Regions from separate parts of the Mesorhizobium sp. M0815 genome, predicted to be linked through region 3. Evidence: predicted binding sites of a transcription regulator. Region 3 holds the regulator's gene; each other region holds the start of a gene.
What was found. The regulator PhoB, encoded in region 3, activates phosphate uptake and scavenging genes when phosphate is short. The targets are predictions, from matches to a motif close to TGTCATNNANCTGTCAT.
Positions count from the first base shown of each region.

Region 1 (4,996 bases), on a different contig from region 3:
TGAGTCCGGTCCGCAATGATTGCCGATTTAACGAGACAGGTCGACGCAGCGTTGCGAATTCCGCCTGGCGTGCCTTGATCCAATCATGTTCTCAAAGCTTCCGGAATCGTATATTGATCCTGCACGCGTGGGGCCGCATCTTTCCTGGATCTCATGGGCAAGCCGGGGGTTCATGTCCGATATTCCGCTGTTTTTTGAGCGCCTGAACCGGCGTGCGTTTCTTGGTGCATCCGCTTTGGGCGCGGCCTCCGTGGCTCTTTCGGCGTGCACCACGACGGACGTAGCGGCGCCGCCAGTGACCGCGGCGCCAAGCGATCCGGCTTTCGGCGATGCCGCAAGTATGTATGCGGCGCGCGTCGACGAGGGCTATCAACTGCCGGCAATCCCGGTAGCCAAGGTCGATCCGAAATTCGTGCGCCAAATCGTGTCCGATCCGACCGGAGAAAAACCCGGCACGATCGTCGTCGATACCTCCGAGCACTTCCTCTATCTGGTGCGCGACGGCGGCAAGGCAATTCGCTATGGCGTCAGCCTCGGCAAGGCCGGTTTCGGATGGACCGGCAGCGCCGTGGTTCAGGCGAGGAAGAAGTGGCCGGTCTGGACGCCGCCGCCGGAGATGATCCAGCGCCGGCCGGAACTGGCGAAATACAAGGACGGCATGCCGCCCGGCCCCCACAGCCCGCTGGGCGCACGCGCGCTATATCTCTTCCGCGACGGCAAGGACACGATGTACCGGCTGCACGGCACGCCGGAGTGGGATTCCATCGGGAAGAACGCTTCCTCCGGCTGTGTGCGCTTCATGAATCAGGACATTATCGACCTCTACAGCCGCGTCGACGGCGTCGCGCCGGTCTTCGTGCGCCCGAACCTGTCGGCCGCCGGGAAGATCGCCGCCGTGTCGGACAGGACGGCCGAGCCGATCGATGCGGGCGTGCCAAAGGACGCGGAGATGTTGAGGTAAGTGCCTTCGACGGATCATCAGTCTTAGGTTTTGCAAACCCACTAGAACACAATCCTTGTGCCGGCGAGCCGCAACTGAAGGGCCCGACCGTTCGATCGTGCCAGGCAGGCGGACGCGTTAGGCGCGTCCGCCTGCCTGGGGGTGTCGCTACTTCCCGGCGAGGCCTGGAAGCGTGACCTGATAGACCAGGAACATCGTGTCGACATCGGGGCCATCTTCGGCCTTGTAGGCCGCGCCGACCTGGAAGCCGTCCTGGGTGAGAAAGTCATTGTCGTTGGCGACGAACAGGAAATAGTCGTCGGGCCGTGTTGGATCGCGGACGCTCACCACCGACATCGCCTCCCACTTCTCCGAAAGGTTGTTGCGGTCATTGGGCGCGCCATTGTGCAGCCCGAAGCGGCCGAGCTCGGTCTTGTCGTTGATGTCGATGAACGGCGTCAGCTTGGCCGGCGTGACCGAGGGATCGAGCTCACCTTTGGGCGCAACCGGCTTGTCCTTGTCGAACTCGGTGCCGGCGATGTCGGTTGCCGCCGACACATCGACGACGCTGATCTCGCGATAGAGCGAGGTGTCGCCCTTCACCCCCTGGCCGTTGCCGCTGTCGCGCGCCAGCATCAGGAAGGTCTTGTCCGACAGAGCCACGATTTCGCTCTGCGCGGCAATCTTGGTCTTGCCCTTGGCATCGGTGAACACCGGCAGCGGCACAACATATTCATGCGCAAGCTTGAGTTGGGCCGGATCCGAGGCATCGTAGACCAGCGCGCGCGTGTTCTGGCGCGTCGAAGCGGAATCGCCGCCATCCTGTCTGGGGGCCGATTGCAGCACAGCGATCAGGAACTTCCCGTCCGGCGTCAGTGCCATGCCTTCGAGGCCCTGGTTGTTCTGACGGCCGGTTTCGGGATCCGTCGGATCTGGGTCTGCCGCGCCCGGTCCCGGATTGTTGGACGCGAAGTTCGGCGTTCCATGACGCATCGGGACAAGCGCCGCCGGTGACTGCGTTGCCGACATCAGACGCCCATCGGCGGAGAAGTGGTAGATGTTCGGACCATATTCGTCCGAGATGAACATGGTGCCGTCGGGCAGCCGCACGATCGCCTCGTTATCGAGCGCGAGCTTGCCGTTGGCTTCGGGCAGGATCGGCATGTCGTCGGTCGCGGCGCGCACGCCGTTGAGCGGATCGAGGCCGGTTGCGTCGGCGCCCTTGTCGTCGGTCAAAAGCATGGTGTCGGCAAGGGTTGCCTTGAGGCCCGACTGTTCCTGGCCGGCGGCTGGTGCCGCACCCGGTGCGATCGGGGCGAATTCGATGGCAATCGTGTTGATGCGCGGACGGTAATCGGTGGTGCCGACGACATTGTAGCCACGATCCGGCAGCAGCCACAGCGAGCCCTTATAGCCATCGGCGCCATGCGTCCAGCCGGCAGCGTCGATCGCCATGCCCGAGCCGGAGCCAAACGTCTCGCCGAACTTGTCCCTTTGGCTGGCCGGGATGCGACCGACACCGACCAGGCCCTTGTTGACGAAGCTGACGCCGCCGACGGTCGCTGCGTTTTCAGCCAAGGCCGGAGTCAAGGCGGTGAACATCGCCAGCGCGACTGCGAGGGACGCGTTTCGGTGCAGGTTTTTCATGGAAATCCTCTTTGTGACAAAACAGCCGGGATCTGAAAAAGCGCCGCGTCGCATCGAGAATGCCGCGAAAGCCTTCGGAGAAGCGATCTAGGACGCGAACATGATACTTGCGTGACAGTGCTGCGCTTGCCTGGCCTCATGTGGTCGCAACTAGCCCGGGCATGGCGAATCCGTCGCCACCGAGAGCAATTAACAACTTTACAAATAATCATTCTTATGTGAAGTTATGACAATGAAAGGTCACCGATGACAGTCTGTCGTTTCGCTACCCGCCTCAATTCCTTTGCCTCGCGGCCACAGGCCGAGTGGCCTGATCTTGTTGGTAAACCGTCCATGCTGCAAATGGCGGCGCGTGCGGCGAAGGTTGCGGAATTGACCGATCTCGACCTCAACTTCCCCGACCATGTCGATGAAAAACCTGCGGAAATGGCACGCAAACTCTGCGATCTCGGGCTTTCCATCAATGGCTTCGCCATGCGCTACTACTCTAATCCGGCCTTCAAGCTCGGGGCCTTCACCAATCCGGATCCTTCCGTTCGCCGCGAGGCCATCGACCTGACCAAGGCCGGCATCGACGCCGCGCGCGAGGCCGGCGCCAGCCTGATGACATTGTGGTTAGGGCAGGATGGCTTCGACTACGCCTTCCAGGCTGACTACGCAACACTCTGGCAACACGAAATCGATGGCATTCGTGAAGTTTCGGCGCATGATCCGGGCTGCCAGATCAGCCTTGAATACAAACCCAACGAGCCGCGCTCCTACAGCCTGATGCCCGATGCCGCGACGACCTTGCTGGCGATCCGCGAGATCGGCCTGCCCAATCTCGGCGTGACGCTCGATTTCGCCCATGTGCTCTATGCCGACGAGCAGCCGGCTTTCGCCGCCGCCCTCGTGGCACGGCACAGCAAGCTGCTCGGCGTGCACCTCAACGATGGCTACGCCAAGCGCGACGACGGCTTGATGGTCGGTGCCGTGCACACGCTGCAGACGATCGAGCTGCTCAGGCAGATCCGCCGCGACGGCTATGCCGGGGCCATCTACTTCGACACGTTCCCCGACATGACCGGGCTCGATCCCGTCCACGAATGCGAAGTCAACATCGCCACCGTCAAGCGCATGCTGCGCGTCGTCGAGCGGCTGGAAAAGGACAACCGCCTGTCAGCCGCCGTCGATCGTCAGGACGCGGTCGCGTCGCAGGCCATCATCCAGGAAGCCATGCTCGGGCCGGACAGCTGAGGCCGGCGCCATCACCGTTTTTCAACAAGGGAGGAAAGACCATGAAATGTCTGCTCGTCACCGCTACCGCTGCCCTGATGACGCTGTCCATCGGCTCGGTGTTTTCCGCGGATCTCGCGCCGCTCAATTCCGACACCGAGAAGGATCGCATCGACTGGTCGCAGCTCGAGGCCAAGTTCGGGGCTTTCCCCAAGCTGCCCGAGGGCACCAAGGCGGGTGCGGTCTCCAAGACGCTGACCAACGAATACTGGCGCTCGCTGGGTGAGGGCTACAAGTCGTTCGGCGACCGCATCGGCGTGCCCGTCGTCTACCAGGCGGCGCAGAGCGAGGGCGACCAGCTCGGCCAGCTCACCATCGCCGAAGGCCTGGTCACGCAAGGCTACAACGTGCTGCTCGTTTCACCGCAGACCGACTCCAATTTGCAGCCGATCATGGAACAGGCCAGGGCCGCCAACGTGCCGGTGGTCAACGTCAATGACGCGGTCATCCCGCAGGCCGAGTACTATGTCGGCAATGTCCAGCGCGACAATGGTGTGCGTGTCGCCAAATGGTTCATCAAGAACCGGCCGGATGGCGGCAAGGTTGCCATCGTCGAAGGCCAGGCCGGCGTCTACGCCGCCGTCCAGCGCACCGACGGCTTCAAGAGCACGATCACTGAAGGCGGCAAGTTCGAGGTCGTCGCCAGCGTGCCGGGCAACTGGGATCGCCAGACCTCCTACGACGCGGCCACCAATATCCTGCAGCAGCACCCCGACCTGATCGGCTTCTATGCCAATAATGACGGCATGGCGCTGGGCATCGTCGAAGCGGTCAAGGCGGCCGGTCTGCAGGACAAGGTGGCCGTCTTCGGCACCGACGGGATTTCCGACGCTTATGCCTCGATCCGGGCCGGCGAGCTGACCGGTACCGTCGACAGCTTCCCGGTGCTGACCGGCGAGGTGGCGCTGGAATCGGCGCTGCGACTGGTGGCTGGGCAGAAGCTGCCGCGTGTTGTTGCCACCCCGCAGGCGCTGATCACCAAGGACAATGCCGACCGTTACTCGGGCGGCGGCGACGCCGTGCGCAAAGCGCTGCTCGAGGACGCGGCAGCAGGCCAATAGAGCAGGGCGGCGGGTGCCGGCCTTGGGTCGGCACCCTTGCTTGGAGAACCGAAGCAATGTCAGCGCGGCTGCA
Region 1 is NZ_JAMYOU010000006.1:177,647-182,642, reverse strand. Features, by position in the region: gene NKI01_RS10135 (L,D-transpeptidase) at 173-961, shown strand; gene NKI01_RS10130 (esterase-like activity of phytase family protein) at 1,109-2,587, opposite strand; gene NKI01_RS10125 (TIM barrel protein) at 2,834-3,823, shown strand; gene NKI01_RS10120 (sugar ABC transporter substrate-binding protein) at 3,865-4,923, shown strand; gene NKI01_RS10115 (sugar ABC transporter ATP-binding protein) at 4,980-4,996, shown strand, end outside.
Region 1: NKI01_RS10130 (esterase-like activity of phytase family protein) is a predicted target of PhoB. The motif match lies at 2,688-2,704, and genes of this name have one in related genera.

Region 2 (4,996 bases), on a different contig from region 3:
CTGCGCATCAAGACGCCGACGCGAAGTGCGCTGGCCTCCAGCCTGTCCGGCGGCAATCAGCAGAAGATCGTCATCGGCAAATGGCTCGCGCACGGCGCCAAGCTGTTCATCTTCGACGAGCCGACCGTCGGCGTCGATGTCGGCACCAAGGCCGAGATCTACCGCCTGTTTGGCGCGCTGTTATCCAAGGGCGCCGGCATCATTCTGATCTCGTCCTACCTGCCCGAGGTCTATGAGCTCGCCGACACGCTGCACGTGTTCCGGCGCGGCAAGCTGGTGGCCACGCATGGGTTTCATACCGCTGATCACGAGGAGATCCTCACCCAGGCGCTGGCCGAGAAACAAGAAAGACCGGGAGGACGGATATGAGCACCGAGGCGATCGCTGCCGAAAGGCCGAAACGCAACTACAACGCCCTGTTCGGGCTGACACTGCTGGCACTGCTGGTTCTTTTGTGGATCATCTTGTCGGTGGCGACGCCGAGCTTCGCCTCGGCCAACAACATCTCGAACCTGTTGCGGCAAGGGTCGATGATCGCCATCCTGGCGGTCGGCCAGACCTTCGTCATCATCACCGGCGGCATCGACCTTTCCGTCGGCGCCGTTGTCGGCTTCGCCACCGTCATCGTCGCGATGCTGATCAACGCCGGCACACCGGTTTTCCTAGCCATCCTGATTACCTTGCTGGTCGGCGTCGCCATTGGCATGTTCCATGGCTTCGGCATCGTCAAGATGGGCTTGCCACCCTTCATCATCACCCTGGCGACGCTGACCTCGCTGCGCGGCATCGGCCTGTTGATGACCAACGGCAACTCGATCTCGATCAACAACGACGCCTTTCAGACGTTCTCGCGCAGTTCCTTCGTCGGCGTCCCCAATCTGTTCTGGATGGTGATCCTGGTCGGCATTCCGGCCTACATCTTCCTGCACCACAGCCGCTGGGGCCGTTACCTGTTCTCGGTCGGCTCCAACGCCGAGGCATCGCGTCTGTCGGGCGTCAACGTCCAGCGCACAATCTACATGGCCTATACGTTGTCGGGGCTGTGTGCGGCCTTCGTCGGCGTGCTGCTCGCGTCGCGCATCGGCATCGGCAATCCGACGCAGGCCGAGGGCTGGGAATTGCAGGCGATCGCTTCTTCGGTGATCGGCGGCACGTCGCTGTTCGGCGCTGTCGGCTCCGTGCACGGGCCGCTGCTCGGCGCCTTCATCCTTGCCACCATCAACAACGGCGCCAATCTGCTCAACGTCAACGCCTTCTGGCAGCGCATCATCACCGGGGTGCTGATCATCGTCATCGTCTATTTCGACGGGCTGCGCCGCCGCGGCAAATAGATCGCCCCCTAACAGCCGCCGGCCTCGCAACAGCAGAGCCGGCGGTGCCATGAACCGACTGGATTGAAGCATGAAAGCCGTCGTCTGCCGCTCGCCCGGCGAACTTGTCCTGGAAGATCGCCCGGCGCCTGGCGCGCCGCCCTCGGGCTGGGCGCTGGTCGCGGTCAACCATGTCGGCATCTGCGGCACCGATTATCACATTTTCGACGGCAAGCACCCGTTCCTCGCCTATCCCCGCATCATGGGCCACGAGGTTTCGGGCACCGTGATCGAGGTTGGCGAGGGCGTCGATCTCACCGTCGGCGAGCCGGTGATCGTCAATCCCTATCTCGCCTGCGGCAAATGCATCGCCTGCCGGCAAGGCAAGCCGAATTGCTGCGTCAGGATCGAGGTGCTCGGTGTCCATCGCGACGGCGCCATGTGCGAGCAGATCCTGGTGCCGGCGCAAAATCTTTATCCGGCAAACGGCCTGTCGCTGGGCGATGCGGCAGCCGTCGAATTCCTAGCGATTGGCGCCCATGCCGTGCGGCGCTCGCTGGCTGATCCAGGTGCGCGCACGCTGGTCATCGGCGCCGGCCCGATCGGGCTCGGCACGGCGCTGTTCGCCCGCATCGCCGGGCTCGACGTGACGCTGCTCGACATGAGTGCCGAGAGGCTGGGTTTCGCCGAAAGCGAACTCGGCTTCGCGACCCTCAACGGCTCGCAGGGCGCCGCCGCTGATCTGGTGCGGCAGGCGACCGACGGCGATGGTTTTGACGCGGTCTTCGACGCCACCGGCAACACCCAGTCGGTGCAGTCGGCCTTCGCCCATGTCGCGCATGGCGGCACGCTGGTGCTGGTCAGCGTCGTCAAGGACGACATCGCCTTTTCCGATCCCGAATTCCACAAGCGCGAGATGATGCTGATCGGCAGCCGCAACGCTCTGCGCGCCGATTTCGACCATGTCGCCGCTTCAATCCGCAACGGTGCGGTGCCGCTGGCAAAGCTAGTCACCCACCGCACCACGCTTGGCGAGACGCCGCGCGACCTCGCCCGCTGGGCACATGAGAAATCCGGGCTGATCAAGGCGGTCATCCAGGTCGGATGACACAACGATAGCCGCGTCTCAAAGCGCCGACAGTTTGAGTTCGATGCGCTCGGCCGGGAAGCGCGACTCCGAAAACTGGATCGGCTGACCGTCGGGCGTGACGTTGACGGCGACCGTCACCAGCACGATGGCGCCGGGCTGCAGGTCGAGGTCGGCAAGGTCGGCGGCATCGGCATGGCGCGCCGACAGCACGGTCGATTGCCGGAGATAGTCGTCGATGCCGAAACGTGCCAGCGATGCCGTGATCGAACCGGTTTCTGCCATGGCAGCATCGATGCCGGCAAAGCGCCTGGCATCGAACCAGCCGGCAGCGCGGGACACCGGCATTCCATCGGCTTCGCCCCGCGTTTCCAGGCGTATCACGTCGGCCCCCTGCGCAAGGCCTAAGCCCTCTGCGACACGACGGTTGGCCGGCTCGACCGATGAGGCGAGCAAGGTGATATGCCGCTCGGACGCCTGTCCTTGCAATCCCTCGGAAAAGCGGGTGCGGGCGCCGATCGGATAGGACAGCCGCTTTCGCGACAGCACGAAGGTGCCACGCCCTTGCTCCGCCTTGAGCACACCCTCCTGCACCAGGGCTGCGATAGCGCTGCGCACCGTATGGCGGTTGACGCCATAGCGTTCGGCAAGTGCCACCTCCGGCGGCAGCGCGGCATTCTCGGGAAAATCGCCAACGGCGATCGAGTGCAGGATCTGGTCGGCGATCTGCCGCCATAGCGCGACACCGCTGCGCCGCTCGATGCTGTTTGCTTGCCCGATCATTTCCCGCCCCAATCTTTGCGCCGACCTTTTGGCCCGTGTCACGTACACGTCATAGACACGCGCTAGATAATAGATATAATTTGTATAGTTGTCTATATCAATCGACAAATGCACGCAGACGAGGAGTAGCGGCCATGCGAGGACGGGAAGCGCGAGAGCAGGCCGAGCGCAAGGCCGTAATGGCGACGCTGGCGCAATCGGCCGGGGACGACATTGTCCGCCTCTGGGACGAAGCCGGGCTGCCTTGTGAAGCGGAACTTCTGCGTGGCCCCGAAACCGGCCTGGTTACCGTGCGCGGCCGCATCGGCGGCGGCGGCGCGCCGTTCAATGTCGGCGAGGCGACGGTCACCCGTGCCACGGTGCGGCTTGCGTCCAGCCATGTCGGCCACTGCTATGCGCTCGGCCGCGACAAGCAGAAGGCAAGGCTGGCAGCAATCGCCGATGCGCTGTGGCAGGACCCGGCCCACCGCAACGGGGTCGAGACCAGGCTCGTCGCGCCCTTGCAGGCGGCACTGGCCAAGGCCCGTGACCAGCGCCGCGCCGAGACGGCGGCGACCAAGGTCGATTTCTTCACAATGGTGCGCGGAGAAGACTGATGGACCTCGCCACTCAATCGATCGAAGGCGGCTTCGCCGATCCGGTATTCAACGCGCAGACCGTATTCCGCGCTGTGATGGACGCGATGGCGCGGCCGGGCAGCGTGCAGCCCTTGCCGGCCCTCGCCCACCCCCCCGTGCCGCTGTCGGCCACCGCCGGTGCCATTGCTCTGGCGCTGTGCGACAACGACACGCCGCTCTGGCTCGACCCGGCTTTGCAGGGGTCGGCGGCGGTGAAATCCTGGCTTGGCTTCCATACCGGCGCGCCGCTGGCCAACACCCCGGCCGACGCGCATTTCGCGCTGATTGCCACGCCGGCCGAGATGATGGCGCTCGACGGGTTTTCGCAAGGCACCCAGGATTATCCCGATCGTTCGACGACGCTGATCCTTGAGGTCGGCGATCTCGTCTCCGGCGCTCCGCTGCTGCTCGAAGGCCCGGGCATCGAGAAGACGGCGACGATCGCGCCGGCGCAAATGCCGCGTCATTTCGTCGAGCAATGGAAGCAGAACAATCAGCGCTTTCCGCGGGGTGTCGACATCATCCTCGCCACGTCCGACGCAATTGCCTGCCTGCCGCGCACGACGCGCATTAAGACGATGGAGGCGTAGGATGTATGTCGCGGTAAAAGGCGGTGAAGCGGCCATCCGCAACGCCCACAAATTGCTCGCCGACCGCCGGCGCGGCGATCGCTCGGTGCCCGCACTTCGGCTCGACCAGATCGTCGAGCAGCTGGCGCTCGGCGTCGACCGGGTGATGAGCGAAGGTTCGCTCTACGACAGGGAATTGGCGGCACTCGCCATCGTCCAGGCGCGCGGCGACATGATCGAGGCGATCTTCCTGGTTCGCGCCTATCGCACGACGCTGCCGCGCTTCGGCTATACCAGGTCGATCGAAACCGGCTCGATGCTGGTCGAACGGCGCGTGTCGGCGACCTACAAGGACCTGCCCGGCGGGCAGTTGCTCGGCCCGACTTTCGACTACACCCACCGGCTGCTCGATCCCGAGCTTGCCGCCGGCGGCGAAGTCGCCGAACCGGAGCAGCGTGCAGGCGAAGCGGAGGCGATGCCGCGCGTCTCGGCCATCCTCGCTCGCGAAGGCCTGATCGAGCCCGACGGCGACATGCCCGGGGATCATGTCCCCGGCGACATCACCCGCGAGCCGCTCGAATTCCCGATGGCGCGTGATATCCGCCTGCAGGCGCTGTCGCGCGGTGACGA
Region 2 is NZ_JAMYOU010000015.1:37,884-42,879, reverse strand. Features, by position in the region: gene NKI01_RS17815 (sugar ABC transporter ATP-binding protein) at 1-369, shown strand, start outside; gene NKI01_RS17810 (ABC transporter permease) at 366-1,331, shown strand; gene NKI01_RS17805 (zinc-binding alcohol dehydrogenase family protein) at 1,402-2,418, shown strand; gene phnF (phosphonate metabolism transcriptional regulator PhnF) at 2,437-3,180, opposite strand; gene phnG (phosphonate C-P lyase system protein PhnG) at 3,315-3,776, shown strand; gene phnH (phosphonate C-P lyase system protein PhnH) at 3,776-4,387, shown strand; gene NKI01_RS17785 (carbon-phosphorus lyase complex subunit) at 4,389-4,996, shown strand, end outside.
Region 2: phnF (phosphonate metabolism transcriptional regulator PhnF) is a predicted target of PhoB. The motif match lies at 3,217-3,233, and genes of this name have one in related genera.

Region 3 (4,996 bases):
GGCATCGGGCTTGCCTGGCTGGCGCTCATTCTCGGTGCACTGGTCTATAAGGGCACAGCCGGGCTTTCGTTCGCGGTCTTCACCGAGATGACGCCACCGCCAGGCGAGGCCGGCGGCCTGCTCAATGCAATCGCGGGCAGCCTGCTGATGACGATCATCGCCGTTGTCGTCGGCACGCCGATCGGCGTGCTGGCGGGAACCTACATGGCCGAATATGGGCGTTTCTCGCGCATCACCACCGTCGTGCGCTTCATCAACGACATCCTGTTGTCGGCGCCCTCGATCATCATCGGCTTGTTCGTCTATGAGTTGATGGTGAGGCCAATGGGGCATTTCTCGGCCATAGCCGGCGCCGTTGCGCTTGCCATCCTGGTCATTCCGGTGGTCGTGCGCACCACTGAAGACATGCTCAACCTGGTGCCGAACGCGTTGCGTGAAGCCGGTGCCGCGATCGGCGCGCCGCGTTGGGTGGTGATCCGTTCGGTCGCCTACCGCGCCGCATTGTCCGGCATCGTCACCGGCATATTGCTGGCGATAGCACGCATTTCCGGCGAGACGGCGCCGCTGCTCTTCACCGCGCTCAACAACCAGTTCTGGAGCAGCAATATCAACGCGCCGATGGCCAGCCTGCCGGTGACCATCTTCCAGTTCGCTCTCAGCCCTTACGAGGAATGGCAGCAACTGGCGTGGACCGGCGCACTCATAATCACCCTGACGGTTCTGGGCTTGAGCATCCTCGCCCGCAGCCTTACCGGACGCAGAGAGGACAGATGACACAGATGTTGTCCCCGGACATGACGATGACCGAAACGGTCGCCGAGAAGACGAAGATCGAGGTCAAGAACCTCAACTTCTACTACGGCCAGAGCAAGGCGTTGAAGGACATCACCTTGTCGCTGCCCGAGCGCAGCGTCACTGCCTTCATCGGCCCTTCGGGCTGCGGGAAATCGACGCTGCTGCGTGTGTTCAACCGCATCTACGAACTCTACCCGAAGCAGACAGCCGAGGGCCAGGTGCTGCTCGACGGCAAGAACATTCTCGACCGCTCGCAGGATCTCAATCTCCTGAGGACCAAGATCGGCATGGTGTTCCAGAAGCCGACGCCGTTCCCTATGTCGATCTACGAGAACATCGCCTTCGGGGTCAGGCTCTATGAGAATCTCGGCAAGTCCGAAATGGACGGCCGCGTCGAACAAGCGTTGAAGCGGGCCGCGCTGTGGGGCGAGGTCAAGGACAAGCTCAACGCCAGCGGCTTGAGCCTGTCAGGCGGCCAGCAGCAGCGGCTTTGCATTGCCCGCACCGTGGCGGTGAAGCCGGAAGTCATTCTGCTCGATGAGCCGGCTTCGGCACTCGACCCGCTGTCGACCGCCAAGATCGAGGAGCTGATAGACGAGTTGCAAGCCGATTACACGATCGTCATCGTCACCCACAACATGCAGCAGGCGGCGCGCGTGTCGCGCCAGACCGCCTTCATGTATCTGGGTGAACTGGTCGAGTTCGACCGGACCGAGAAGATCTTTACGTCGCCCCGCGAGAAGCGCACGCAGGATTACATCACCGGCCGCTTCGGCTGAGCCGTTCCGATCATGCATATAAGGACAGGACCATGGGCGAACACACAGTCGCTTCTTTCGACGAGGATCTCGAGCAGATCAGCAAGCTGATCCGCGACATGGCCGACCTCGCCGGTTCGATGGTCGGCGGGGCGACCAAGGCCCTGTTGAATTCTGACAACGTGCTGGCGCAACGCGTCGTTTCCGACGATGCCATCATGGATGCGCGTCAACGCGAACTGGACGACCGCGCCATCACCCTGATCGCCAAGCGCCAGCCGATGGCCCACGATCTGCGCCATGTCGTCGGGGCGATCCGCATGGCCGGCGATCTCGAACGCATCGGCGACCTTGCCAAGAATATCGCCAAGCGTGTGAGTGCGGTCGGCCTTAGCGTCACACCGCGCGACCTATCGCATTCCATCGATGCGATGGCGCAGCTGGTGCTCATCCAGGTGCAGGGCGTCATCGAGGAGTATGCTGCAGGCGATGCGGCCGCGTTGGCCAAGCTACGCGCCGCCGACGAGCGCATCGACGTCAAATATACGTCGGTGTTCCGCGAACTGTTGACCTACATGATGGAAGACCCGCGCAACATCACCGCTTGCACGCATCTGCTGTTCTGCGCCAAGAATCTGGAGCGGATCGGCGACCATGTCACCAACATCGCCGAAAATGCGTATTATGTGCTGACCGGCGAGCAATTGCCGGTCAATCGTCCGAAGCAAGACGAAACGACAATGTCCGCACCGGCGACATGATGGGGGTGCCCAGCCGATGATCGCACCACGCATAATGGTGGTGGAGGACGAGGAGCCGTTGGGTGTGCTGCTCCGCTACAATCTCGAATCCGAAGGCTACCAGGTCGAGGTGGTGACACGCGGCGACGAAGCCGAGATCCGTTTGCAGGAGAATGTGCCCGATCTTCTGGTGCTCGACTGGATGATACCAGCGGTTTCCGGCATCGAGCTCTGCCGCCGGTTGCGGGTGCGCCCCGAAACCGAACGGCTGCCGATCATCATGCTGACCGCGCGCGGCGAGGAGAGCGACCGGGTACGCGGTCTTTCGACCGGCGCCGACGACTATCTGGTCAAACCGTTTTCGACACCGGAATTCATGGCCAGGGTCAAGGCGCTGCTGCGCCGCGCCAAGCCGGAAGTGCTGTCCAGCGTGCTGAAGGTCGGCGACATCGTGCTCGATCGCGAATCGCACAGGGTGTATCGCAAGAAGACCGAGATCCGGCTCGGGCCGACCGAATTCCGGCTGCTCGAATTCATGATGCGGCATCCGGGCCGCGTCTTCTCGCGCAGCCAGTTACTCGATAATGTCTGGGGCGAGACGATCTATATCGACGAACGCACCGTCGACGTGCATGTCGGGCGGCTGCGCAAAGCCGTCAACAACGGCCGCATGCCTGATGTCATCCGCACCATCCGCGGTGCCGGCTACGCGATCAGGGAAGATTGACCCGCCCAGTCAGGCTACGTTCTTTCTGACGCCGGGCCTCATTTGCGCGCCCGGCGCGAAAATCTGCTGGTCGACGAAGCTTAACGCCCGCATTGCACAGCCTTCGCGGATCAGCGGCAATTCGTTCGGCTCGGTATCGAAGGAGATCGAGCCCGAATGCTGGCCGCCGGCGGTCTGGGCGATGGCCTTCCGCAAGGCCGGCTCGATCAGATCAAAGGCGGCGGCACTGGCGCCGACCATTGCGACCGGTGCCGGATCGATCAGCGCGAACAGCGAGCCGAGACCGAAACCCAGCGCTTCGCCGGCCTTGCGGTAGGCTTCGCGTTCCGGCCCGTCCTTCTCGCGCGCCCGAACCGCCAGCGCGCGCATGTCGGCGTCGCTGACGTCGGCGACCGGTTGGCTGTCTTCGCTCATCTGCGTGGCGTTGCGCCAGATGGCGTAATTGCCGGCATAGGCCTCGATGCAGCCGCGCCGCCCGCAACGGCAGAGCGCGCCGCCCGGACGATGGATCATGTGGCCAAACTCGCCGCCCGAGGAATGCGTGCCGGTGAACAGCTCGCCCTTCAACACCAGCCCCATGCCGATGCCGTGCGAAAGCAGGATGGCGATGAAGTCGTCGCGATAGCGATCCGGATCGCGCCAGCGCAAAGCCACCGCCATCATATTGCAGTCGTTCTCCACCGTGGCCGGGATGCCGAATTCATCTTCCAGCATGTCGGCAAAGGCGATGTCCGTCTGGGGCGTGATCGGCGACCACAGCATGGCGCGTGCAGGGGAGTCGGTAATTCCCTGAATCGCCAGGGCGATGCGGGCGACACTGCGGACGTCAAGATCTGGATCGTCCAGCCGGCGCCGGACGATGGCCATGCATTCGCGGATCAGTTCGTCGCGCGGCATGGTCAGCGTGTCCAGCCGGCGCTGTTCCTCGGCGACCACCTGCCCCGCATAGTCGATGATGGCGGCCGACAGGAAATTCAGCGACAACACCACGGTCAGCACCGCCGCCGCTTCCGGATTGAGGGCGAGGCCGACCTGCGGACGACCGCGTTTCAACGAAACGGGTTCGCTTGCCTTGCTCTCGGCGAGGATGCCTTCCCGTATCAGGTCGGAGGAGATCGCCGATATGGTCGAATGGCTGAGGCCGGTGGTTGCGGCGATCTCCGTACGCGATGGCTGGCCGGCCCGGCGCACGGCCGAGATCACCATCGCCCGGTTGCGCCGGCGCAAATCGTCATGGCGGATTCCGACCGACATCGTTTTGCTTTCCTCCCGGTTTGCCGCGGCCGCTCATGAACCGGAAGCGGTCGGTAATGCCGACAAATAGTGTCGGATGAGGCAAATAGTGTCAGATGCAGGTGGCGCTGTCATCGTTTATTCCGAAGCTCGAAAAAAGTCGCAGCAACATCAAAATCCATCAGAATCGATGTTGACAGCAGCGGGAGATCGGGCCAGTATTTTTTCGAGGCTCGAAAAAATTAGCGCCTCTAAGCTGGCCTTTGGGGCCAATTGGTCACGCCGTACGCGGCGCAGGGAGGATATGATGAAGAAATTCACGACCGCCATTCTGGCGGGTGTCGCCATGACGCTGGCGCTTGCGTCGGTGGCGCAGGCTAAGGACAAGGTCATCGGCGTTTCCTGGTCGAACTTCCAGGAAGAGCGCTGGAAGACCGACGAAGCCGCAATGAAGGCGGCCATCGAGGCTGCCGGCGACAAGTATATCTCCGCCGACGCACAGTCCAATCCGGGCAAGCAGCTCACCGACGTCGAGAGCCTGATCTCGCAGGGCGCCAACGCACTGATCATCCTGGCGCAGGACGCCTCGGCGATAGGGCCGGCCGTGCAAAAGGCGCTGGACGAAGGTATTCCGGTTGTCGGCTACGACCGGCTGATCGAGAACAAGGACGTCTTTTACCTGACCTTCGACAACAAGGAAGTCGGCCGCATGCAGGCCCGCGACGTGTTCAAGGTGAAGCCGG
Region 3 is NZ_JAMYOU010000025.1:61,993-66,988, reverse strand. Features, by position in the region: gene pstA (phosphate ABC transporter permease PstA) at 1-774, shown strand, start outside; gene pstB (phosphate ABC transporter ATP-binding protein PstB) at 771-1,574, shown strand; gene phoU (phosphate signaling complex protein PhoU) at 1,607-2,314, shown strand; gene phoB (phosphate regulon transcriptional regulator PhoB) at 2,331-3,020, shown strand; gene NKI01_RS23765 (ROK family protein) at 3,030-4,274, opposite strand; gene xylF (D-xylose ABC transporter substrate-binding protein) at 4,561-4,996, shown strand, end outside.